Regions from separate parts of the Micromonospora sp. NPDC049645 genome, predicted to be linked through region 2. Evidence: riboswitches for the same ligand, from Rfam matches in the RefSeq annotation. Region 2 holds a riboswitch; each other region holds the start of a gene.

Region 1 (3,268 bases), 460 kb from region 2:
ATCCCGGCACGGTGACCCGGGTGGTGACCGAACCGTGCCCACCGGCGCCGTCGGTCCCCGAGGGCACACCGAGGGTCGGTGGCGGGCGGTGCGGCACGGTCGACGTCCGGGTGGACGACGGGCCGACCGCCGGCCAGCAGGTACGGACGCCGGTGCCCGACGGACCCGGCGCACCTCGGGTCGAGGTGGGCGACGAGGTCATCCTGGTCGAGCTGACCGATCCGACCGATCCGAGCGTCAGCAACTGGAACATCGCGGAGCACCAACGCGGCACCGAGATGATGTGGCTGGCGGTGGTCTTCGCGGCCGCGATCGTCGCGTTCGGCAGGTGGCGGGGACTGGCCGCGCTGGCCGGGCTGGCCGCCAGCTTCGCCATCCTGCTCACCTTCGTGCTGCCGGGCATCGGCGCCGGCCGGTCGCCGTTGCTGGTGGCGGTGGTCGGCGCGGCGCTGATCATGTTCGTGGTCCTCTATCTGACGCACGGGGTCAGCGCACAGACCTCGGTCGCGGTGCTCGGCACCCTGGGCAGCCTGGTGCTGACCGGCGTGCTCGCCACCATCGCCACGGCCGCGACCCACCTCACCGGCTTCGGCAGCGAGGAGGCGACCACCCTGTCGATGTTCCAGGGCGACGTGGACCTGCACGGTCTGCTGCTCGCCGGCATCATCATCGGATCCCTCGGGGTGCTCGACGACGTGACGGTCACCCAGGCGGCCACCGTCACCGAGCTGGCGAACGCCAACCCCGGGCTGACCCGGTTGCAGCTGTACCGTGCGGCCACCCGGGTCGGCCGCGCGCACATCGCCTCCACCGTCAACACCATCGTCCTGGCGTACGCGGGCGCGTCGCTCCCCCTGCTGCTCCTGCTCACCGCCGACGCCCGGCCGATCGGGCAGATCCTCACCAGTGAGTTCCTCGCCCAGGAGATCGTCCGCAGCGCGGTCGCCACCCTCGGTCTGATCGCCGCGGTGCCGCTGACCACCGGGCTGGCCGCGGTGGTCACCGCCGCCGGACGCGCCGGTGCGACACCGTCCGCCGACGCTGCCACGTCCCGGCCCCAGCCGGACCGCGCGGAGGCCCTGGCCGCCCTCAGCTCACCGCGTACGGGTGGCTCCGACGAGCCGATCCGGACGCGGACCGCACCCCCATCCGAGGTCACCGATCGGTGGCCGGAGTCGAACAGGAGCACGGATACGGCATGGTGACACTCCTCAGCGTGACCAGATCGGGCATCCACCCTGAGAACCACGTCACTGGTCACGCAACGCTATGGCGAAATGACGCTTTTGGTCGGCATCCAGGCGTAGCTCACCCGGTCGACTCTCGGGTAACCTCGCTGCCGGTCACCGATGAAGGCGCGAAGCGGCGCCTGCGGTGCCGCCGCCCAATCGCCAGCCGGCGAGCCGGGGACCCAGGTACGTGGGGTGAATCCGCGTCAGCGGTAGGGGCCGCTTCCGCCCCGAACCCGTCAGCTAACCCGGTCGGCGGTCGACGGAAGGGAACATTGTGACGGCACCCCTACGCCGCTGGTTGACACCCGTGGTGGCCGTGATCGCCGCACTGACCGTGCTCGCCGGGCCGCACCCGGCGCACGCCGCCCCGACGAACCCCACGCCGTCCGGGCACGAGGAGGACGGCGAGCCCAAGCTGCTCAACGACGTCATCGAGCAGGCCAACCGCGACTACTCCGCCGCAAAGTCCAAGTTGGACAAATCCAAGAAGCGGCAGGGTGAGCTGGCGGCCGAGGTCGACCGGGCCAACGCCGACCTGGCAGCGCTGGCCCCGCAGGTCGGGCAGATCGCCGCCCAGGCGTACCGGACCGGCCGGATCGGCGCGATCGCGATGCTGCTGGAGAGCGACGCCCCCGACTCGTTCGTCCAGCGCGCCGCGGTGCTCGACGAGATGAACATGGTCAACGAGAAGAAGCTCTCCGAGGTCAACGTGGTGAAGGCCCGCGCCGAGCAGGCCAAGCTGGCCCTCGACACGGAGGTTCGGGAGCAGCAGAAGCAGACCGCCCTGATGGCCAAGCGGAAGAGCGAGGCCGACAAGGCGCTCTCCCTGGTCGGTGGGAAGGGCTTCACCGGCGGCCTGGTGGACGCCACCTCCCCGGTCGCGAGGATCGGCCCGGGTCGCACGGCCGACGGGGACTGGAAGCCCCAGTCGTGCAGCGAGGACGACCCCACCACCTCCGGCTGCGTCACCCCTCGCACGCTGCACGCGTACAAGGAGGTCAAGCGGGCCGGCTTCAACCGGTTCGTGGGTTGCTACCGTTCCGGCGGGCCGTGGGAGCACCCGAAGGGCCGCGCCTGCGACTGGTCGCTACAGAAGAGCGGCTTCTCCCCGTGGCACAACGAGGACACCCGGACGTACGGCAACAACGTGGCCGCGTTCCTCATCCGTAACGCCGACCGGCTCGGCATCTACTACGTGATCTGGAACCGGCAGATCTGGTTCCCCGCCACCGGCTGGAGTTCGTACAGCGGGCCGTCGAACCACACCGACCACGTGCACATGTCGCTGCTCTGACCCGCACGATTCAAGTCGAGGGCCGTTCCGCGTCACGCGGAGCGGCCCTCGTCGTGTCAGACGGCGGCGGGCGCGGCCGGGTCCGTCGCTTCGGTCGGGCCGTCGAGCGTCGCGAAGCTCGCCGGCACGGCGGCCACCGGGCGCACCGCGCCGGCGGCGAGCCGGTACGACACACCCACCACCGCGCACCGCCCCCGCTCCACCTCCTCGGCGAGCACCGGGGATTGGCCGAGCAACGTCTCGACGGTCTGTGCGATGTGGACGTCGACGATCCCGTCGATGTCGTGCACGCCCTCGGCCTCGGCCCGGCGCAGGCTGGGCAGCACGGCGTCGACCACCGCACCCAGATGACCGCTCGGTGCGGTACCGGTCGCGGCGGCCTCGCGGGCGGCCTGCACGGCGCCGCACGAGTCGTGGCCGAGCACCACCACCAGCGGGGTGCCGAGCACGGTCACCGCGTACTCCACGCTGCCGAGCACCTCCGGGCCGGTGGTGTGCCCGGCCGTGCGGACCACGAACAGGTCACCGAGCCCGCGATCAAAGATGATCTCGGCGGCCAGGCGGGAGTCGGAGCAGCCGACGATCACCGCGAACGGGTGCTGCCCGTCGGCCACGGCGGCCCGGTGCCCGGCGTCCTGGTTGGGGTGGCGCGGGGCACCACCGACGAAGCGCTGGTTGCCGGCGAGCAGTTCGGCGTACGCCTGGGTCGGCTCGCGGAGCGCGGACGCCCGGTCGGCGGTCC
Region 2 (3,268 bases):
CAGTTTCCGCAACGCGGCTATGGTGGTCCGATGCTGCTCTCCGACCGCGACCTGGTCTCCGAGATCAAGGCCGGCACGCTGGGCCTGGAACCGTTCGAGCCCACCCTGGTCCAACCGTCCAGCATCGACGTCCGACTCGACCGGCTGTTCCGGGTCTTCAACAACCACCTCTACACCCACATCGACCCCGCCATGCAACAGGACGACCTGACCTCGGCGGTCGAGGTGCCCGATGGCGAGCCGTTCGTGCTGCACCCGGGGGAGTTCGTGCTCGCCTCGACGCTGGAGGTCATCTCGCTGGGTGACCAGCTCGCCGGCCGGCTGGAGGGCAAGAGTTCCCTGGGCCGGCTCGGGCTGCTCACGCACTCCACCGCCGGTTTCATCGACCCGGGATTCTCCGGTCACGTGACGCTGGAACTCTCGAACGTGGCGAACCTGCCGATCACCCTGTGGCCGGGGATGAAGATCGGTCAGCTCTGCATCTTCCGGTTGTCGTCGCCGGCCGAGCACCCGTACGGCTCGGTGGTCTACGGCTCGCGCTACCAGGGGCAGCGGGGGCCGACGCCCAGCCGCGCCTGGCAGCACTGGCGCACCTGGCCCACCCGCTGAGGCCGAGGGCCGCACCCCCGCTCAGGGGCGAGGGCCGCACCCGCTGAGGCACGGCAGACAGACGACGAGGGCCCGCCGCGATGATCGCGGCGGGCCCTCCGGTCACTCGGGGATCAGCCTGGGCGGCCGTAGCTGTGGATCGGGCCGTCGTCGACCTTCTTCATCTTGACCGGCTGACCGGCCTGGGAGGCGTGCACCACCCAGCCGCCGCCGACGTACATGCCGACGTGGTGGATGTCGCTGTAGTAGAAGACCAGGTCGCCGGGGCGCAGGTCGCTCCTGCTGACGTTCTTCGTGACCCGGCTCTGCGCGGCGGCGTTGTGCGGCAGCGACACGCCGGCCTTCGCCCAGGCGGCCAGCATCAGCCCGGAGCAGTCGTACGAGTTGGGGCCCTCGGCTCCCCAGACGTAGGGCTTGCCGATCTGCGCGCAGGCGAACTTGACCGCGGTGCCCGCGGCGCCGCCGGGGTAGCTACCCGGGCAGGGCGCCGGGCGCAGCGGACCGCCTCCGCCGTTGCCGTACACCTTGAGGCGCAGCTTCTGCAGGCGGTCGATCTCTTCGTTGATCTGCTTCTTCTTCGCCGCCAACTGCGCTTCGGTGCGGGTCAGCTGGGCCACCATCTCGTCCAGCGGTGCCTTCTGCGCGGCCAGTTGGTCGCGCAGGTCGGCGACCTCGCGTACGTCCTTCTGCTGGTTGTGCGCGAACCGGTCGAGCATCTCCAGCTGGCCGACCACCTCGCTGGGCGACCGGCTGCCGAGCACCGCGTTGACGGTCGAGACGTTCTCGCCCTTGTAGGCGCGGACGGCCAGGGCGCTGACCTTGTCCATCGCGGCGTCGACCTGGCGCTCCAGCGGAGTGATCCGGGCGGCCAGCGCGTCGGCCTGCTTGCGCTTCACGGCCAGGTCGGCGCGGGTGGCGTTGTGCCGTTCGATGATCGGTTCGAGCTTGTTCCAGTCGGCGTCGATCTGGCGCTCGATCTCCGCGACGGACGGGTCGGCGTGGGCCGCCGTGGCGCTGCCGGTCAGGACGACGGCGACGCCGGCCAGCGCGGCGAGAGCGGTGGTGAAGCGGGACCAGCGTGGGCGCGGCACGATCGACGACGGGCCGGCTGGTGCCGACCGCTCGGACGACGGCCGCGGGGCATGGAGTGCCACCGGGGTTCCGTACTCCTTCTTCCTGACCGCCTACCGGGTTAGCTGACGGGTTCGGGCGGGAAGTCGGCGCCCTACCGCAAGTGGCTGCGGATTCACCCCGAGGGACCTGGGTCCCCGGTTCGCTCGGAAACGACTCGGCGGTGTCGGTCCGTTACCGCCCGGGCTGGGCGGAGCTGCTGTCGGGCCGACGAATGACCAGAGTAGAGACGCTTGTTACCGATCCGCAACCCATGCGGCCGTGACACTCCGTACCGATCGGGTGAGGTCACCGACCGTGTGTGAAGAAATCTTTCCACACGCTTCGATAGATAGAAAGGTATTGACGTGGACTCCCGCGCGGCGCGATGGTGACCTGACCTCACTCCGCGAGAATCTAGGGGGTTCGATGCACCATCCAACCCTGTCGACCGGCTGGCGCGTACTGCTCGCCGCCACCGTGGTCGCCGCCGCGACCACGGTGCCACTCTCCGTCGGCCCGGCCGCCGCCGCACCCACCACCGACCGTCAACAGCAGTATGCCGCAGCGGCCACCGAGTACGGCGTACCACCCGCCGTGCTGCTCGGCGTCTCCTATCTGGAGTCGCGCTGGGACAGCAACGCCGGCACACCGAGCACCAGCGGCGGCTACGGCCCGATGCACCTGACCGACGCCCGGCACGTGGCCGCCCTACCCGGGCGCGGCCACCACGACGGCGAGGCCGAGGACCCACGCGGTGACGACTCCCGTCCCGCCCGGGCGCCCGCGCCCCGACCGGTCGAGACTCCCGCGCCCTCCACCGCCGCGTTGCAGACGATGGACGCCGCCGCCTCGCTGACCGGCGCGGCCCCCGAGGCGTTGCGCACCGACGCGGGCGTCAACATCCGGGGCGGTGCCGCGCTGCTGAGCGCGTACCAGCGGGAGTTGGGCGCGCCGGTCGGCGCCGACACCGACCCGGCGGCCTGGTACGGCGCGGTGGCCCGCTACTCCGGCGCGGACAGCGCCGACGCCGCGGCGGCCTTCGCCGACGAGGTCTTCACCACCATCGGCGCGGGCGAGTCCCGGGTGACCGACGACGGCCAACGGATCACCCTGCCGGCCCGTGCGGTGCGGCCCGAGCGTTCCTGGTTGGACCGGCTGGGCCTGCGCCGCCTGGCCCGCCCGGACGGGGTGGAATGCCCGCGCACCATCTCCTGCGAGTGGATTCCGGCGCCCTACGAGGCGTTCGGCGACGGGGACTACGGCAACCACGACCTCTCCGACCGGCCCGCACGCCAGAAGATCGAATACATCGTCATCCACGACACCGAGGCGAGTTGGGCGACGACCCTGCAACTCGTCCAGGATCCGACCTACGTGAGCTGGCACTACTCGCTGCGCTCGGTCGACGGGCACATCGCCCAGCACGTGAAGACGAAGGACGTCGGCTGGCACGCCGGCAACTGGTACGTCAACGCCAAGTCGATCGGTCTGGAACACGAGGGCTTCGCGGCACAGGGCACCTGGTACACCGAGGCGATGTACCGGA
Region 3 (3,268 bases), on a different contig from region 2:
GGGTCGGCGCGGCGTGCTCCGACACGCCCGTGGTCGGTGCGCGCGGGTCGGTGCGACGGTAGCGTGGGGACGTGCTCCCGGTCGCGTTCACCTGTCCGCTGTGGTGGGTGGCGCGCTGGGCGACCCGGGTGCTGACCAGCCTCGCCGTCGTCGCGGCCCTGACGCTCGGCGCGGGCCCGGCAACGGCCGCGGCGCCCGCCCCGAGCGCGACCTCCACCCCGAGCGCGGTGCCTGCCTTCTTCGTTGCTGCCGGGCCGCTGGCGGCGTCCAGCCGGCACACCGGGGCGCAGGGCACCGCCCGGTCCGCCCCGGTGATCCCACCGGTCGCCGCCGAGCGGGCCGCCCCGGCACCATCGGTCGACGCGCCGGCGGCGCTCCCCGCCGACCAGGGCACCGTCGTGGCCGGCGTGTTGCCGGTCGGTGCGGTCGAGTCTGACCGGCTGCCCCTCGTCGACCCCGCGAGCAGTCAGGCACCCCGGGGTCCACCCGGGCGCTGAGCCACCGGGACGACCGTCCCGTCGCCGCGCCCTGTCGACCCACCCGCTCCGACCCCACCGACCCGTGGCCCGCCGTGGGCCCGCTGGCCGGTGCGGCCCATCGCACTGCTTTCCTTTCGAGGTGCCGACCATGGAGACCGTCGTCTTCTACCAGTTCGTTTCCGAGGTGCCGCAGGCCGCCGCCATCTGGTCCACCCTGATCCTGCTGACCCTGGGCCTGCTCACCGTGCTGGTGGCCCGTCCCGATCGGGACCGGCCCACGGACGACCCGCCCCCGAGTGCGCCCACCGCTCGGGAGGTGGCCGCGGCCGAGGCTGTCGACCTGCGCCGCTACGCCGAGGAAGTGGCCGTCGCCGCGGCCGGCGCGGCCACCACCGCCCGGCGGCGACGCGCCGCCTGGCTGACCGCTCAGGAGCGGATGGAACTGGCCTGGGCCGGCTACGACGAGGCGGACACCGCCGCGCGTCGGTTCGCGGGCGCGGGGGCGTTGCCCACCCCGCAGACCCCGCACACCCCTGCCGAGTACGCCGCCCGGGAGCGCTACCTGCACCGCGCCGCGATGGCCGCGTACTGGCGGGGCGACCTGACCATGGCGCAGCTCGGCGACGTGTTCGGCCACCGGCACGGCTGGGATCCCCGCCGACACCCGGTCGAGCAGGAGGTGCTGATCAGCCGGGTGATCCGGGATGCGCGGCTGGCCGACTACCAGGTGGCCGCGAGCCGTGAGCGGGCCGCCTGGCGCGACGCGGAGCTGGCCGCCGAGTCGGCTCGTATCCTCGCCGAGGAGGCGTACGCGGCGGCGGCCCGGCTGCGCCCGACTCCGGTGCCCGCCCGCCGGAAGGTGGCCGGCGCGTTGCGTCCCGCCGTCGTGGCACGGTGGCGCCCGGCCCGGGTGAGTTGAGCCCGATCCGTGATGTGAGGCCGGTCACGCCATTGCGAAATCGGACGTCCGGCGCGGGCGGCGTCATTGTTCCCGCGATTGCGGTCCCGTTCTCTGCGACCTGTCCGGTTGTCGCCCGCAGGCGTCACCGTAACCGGTTGTCCCATCGAGTCGCATCATCGGCAATACGCGCAGAAATTGTCGCGCCAATTGAGGTTTACGCAGGTGAACCTGGCTTGGCAGGGCGCACAGACACCAGTAGTGTCGTCCCGTCCGGTGCGGTAACCGATCGCAAGACGCGACGCCGCATCGACCCGCTTAATCGTGTTCAACGAACCGGGGACCCACCAGTAAGTCCGGGGTGAATCCGCGAGCCACGGCCCGCGGTAGGGCGATCTTCCCGCCCGAATCCGTCAGCTAACCCGGTAGGCGGCGTCGGAAGGAGTCCCATCCTCGTGCAGCACCTTTCCACCCCTCGGTTGTTCCTTCGCCTCCACGGCGTGGCGGTGCACCCGCTCATTCGTCGAGCGACGGTGAGCTGACCCCCCGGGTCATCGCCCTTCCCGCCCGGCCGCGCCGGGCGTTCCCCTGAGCGGTTCACCATCCGCGGACCACGGTCCGTGCGCTGGCGCCTGCCCGGATACCGGTCCGGCCCCGGTGTGCCGCTCTCCCCCCGATCCGTGGAGGACCCCGTGAAGCACACCCTGAAGCGTCAGCTCCGCCGCCTCGCCACCGAGCGCCCGTACCAGATCGTCGCCGCCTCCGCCGCGGCCCTCGCGATCGCCACCACCACCGGCGCCCTGCTCACCACAGCCGACGACGCCCCGGCCGGGCAGCGCACCGCGACCACGGTCGCCGAGATGCGCAGCGACGTCGCCGCCTCCCGCGGCGAGGTTCGGGACGCGTCCCCCTCGGCCAGCGCAGCGCCGACCACGGCCGCCCCGGCCACCACCGCCGCGTCGCCCGCCGCCAAGGCCAACCCGGACCTGACCCGCAAGCCGGAGCGACCGAAGCCGCCCGCGACCAAGGTGCTCGACTACGACTACGAGGCGCAGAACACCTACTACAACTGCGGACCGGCGGCCACCCGGAACGCGCTCAGCGCCGCCGGCATCGACCGCACCCAGGAGGAGCTCGGCGCCGAGCTGGGCACCACCGAGATGGGCACCAACTCGGCCGAGGACACCACCCGGGTGCTCAACGCCGAGGTGAAGGGTTCCCCGTACCAGACCCGGATGTTCCCCAGCGCGCCCAGCCCGGCGCAGATGGACCGGCTCCAGGCCGACGTCGTGGAGGCCATCACCGACGGCCGGGGCGTCGTGGCCAACGTCGTCGGGGACGCCACCGACACCGACGGCGGCTGGCACTCGTACGGCGGCGGGCACTACATCGCCGTCGTGGGCTACAAGGACAACGGTCGTACCGTGCGGATCGCCGACTCGGCGAACCCGGCCGACCCGTCGTACTGGATCACCACCATCGACCTGGCCAACTGGATCACCAGCCGGGGCTACTCCGCCTGACCCGGGCACGCTGACCGCCGCGGGCGCCGTCTCCCACGAGGAGCCGGCGCCCGCGGCGTCTTCGTCGACGAGTCAGGGCACCCACTCCACAGTGGATCTTCAAGTCCCGGGGCGGCGCGCAGGACGACTCTCGTACCCGGCCGTGAACCATGGGAGACTGCGGCCGTGGTGGAGAAATCGGGTGGTCACGGCGGCCGTAGGCCGGTCCTGTTGCTGCTGCACGGCATGGGGGCGACCGGTGACGTGTGGCTGCCCTGGGCGCCGCACCTCGAGCAGCACTGGCCCGGACGATGGCTGGCACCGGACCTCGCCGGCCACGGCTGGGCGCCACCGCTGCCGTCGTACTCGTTCGCGGGCCTCGCCGAGCG

What was found. A riboswitch is a leader RNA that binds a small molecule or an ion and turns the genes downstream of it on or off. The one in region 2 is predicted to bind cyclic di-AMP.
Region 1: it holds a riboswitch for cyclic di-AMP, as region 2 does, so the genes downstream of both, AB0J33_RS03400 (hypothetical protein) here and AB0J33_RS01215 (NlpC/P60 family protein) in region 2, are expected to answer to the same signal.
Region 3: it holds a riboswitch for cyclic di-AMP, as region 2 does, so the genes downstream of both, AB0J33_RS13520 (C39 family peptidase) here and AB0J33_RS01215 (NlpC/P60 family protein) in region 2, are expected to answer to the same signal.

What each region holds. Positions count from the first base shown of each region.
Region 1 is NZ_JBFAOI010000001.1:712,005-715,272, reverse strand. Features, by position in the region: gene AB0J33_RS03405 (YibE/F family protein) at 1-1,205, shown strand, start outside; cyclic di-AMP (ydaO/yuaA leader) riboswitch at 1,372-1,502, shown strand; gene AB0J33_RS03400 (hypothetical protein) at 1,507-2,526, shown strand; gene AB0J33_RS03395 (carbonic anhydrase) at 2,583-3,268, opposite strand, start outside.
Region 2 is NZ_JBFAOI010000001.1:253,100-256,367, reverse strand. Features, by position in the region: gene dcd (dCTP deaminase) at 31-609, shown strand; gene AB0J33_RS01215 (NlpC/P60 family protein) at 723-1,763, opposite strand; cyclic di-AMP (ydaO/yuaA leader) riboswitch at 1,777-1,913, opposite strand; gene AB0J33_RS01210 (N-acetylmuramoyl-L-alanine amidase) at 2,149-3,268, shown strand, end outside.
Region 3 is NZ_JBFAOI010000004.1:437,435-440,702, forward strand. Features, by position in the region: gene AB0J33_RS13510 (hypothetical protein) at 72-497, shown strand; gene AB0J33_RS13515 (hypothetical protein) at 628-1,398, shown strand; cyclic di-AMP (ydaO/yuaA leader) riboswitch at 1,683-1,824, shown strand; gene AB0J33_RS13520 (C39 family peptidase) at 2,058-2,900, shown strand; gene AB0J33_RS13525 (alpha/beta fold hydrolase) at 3,066-3,268, shown strand, end outside.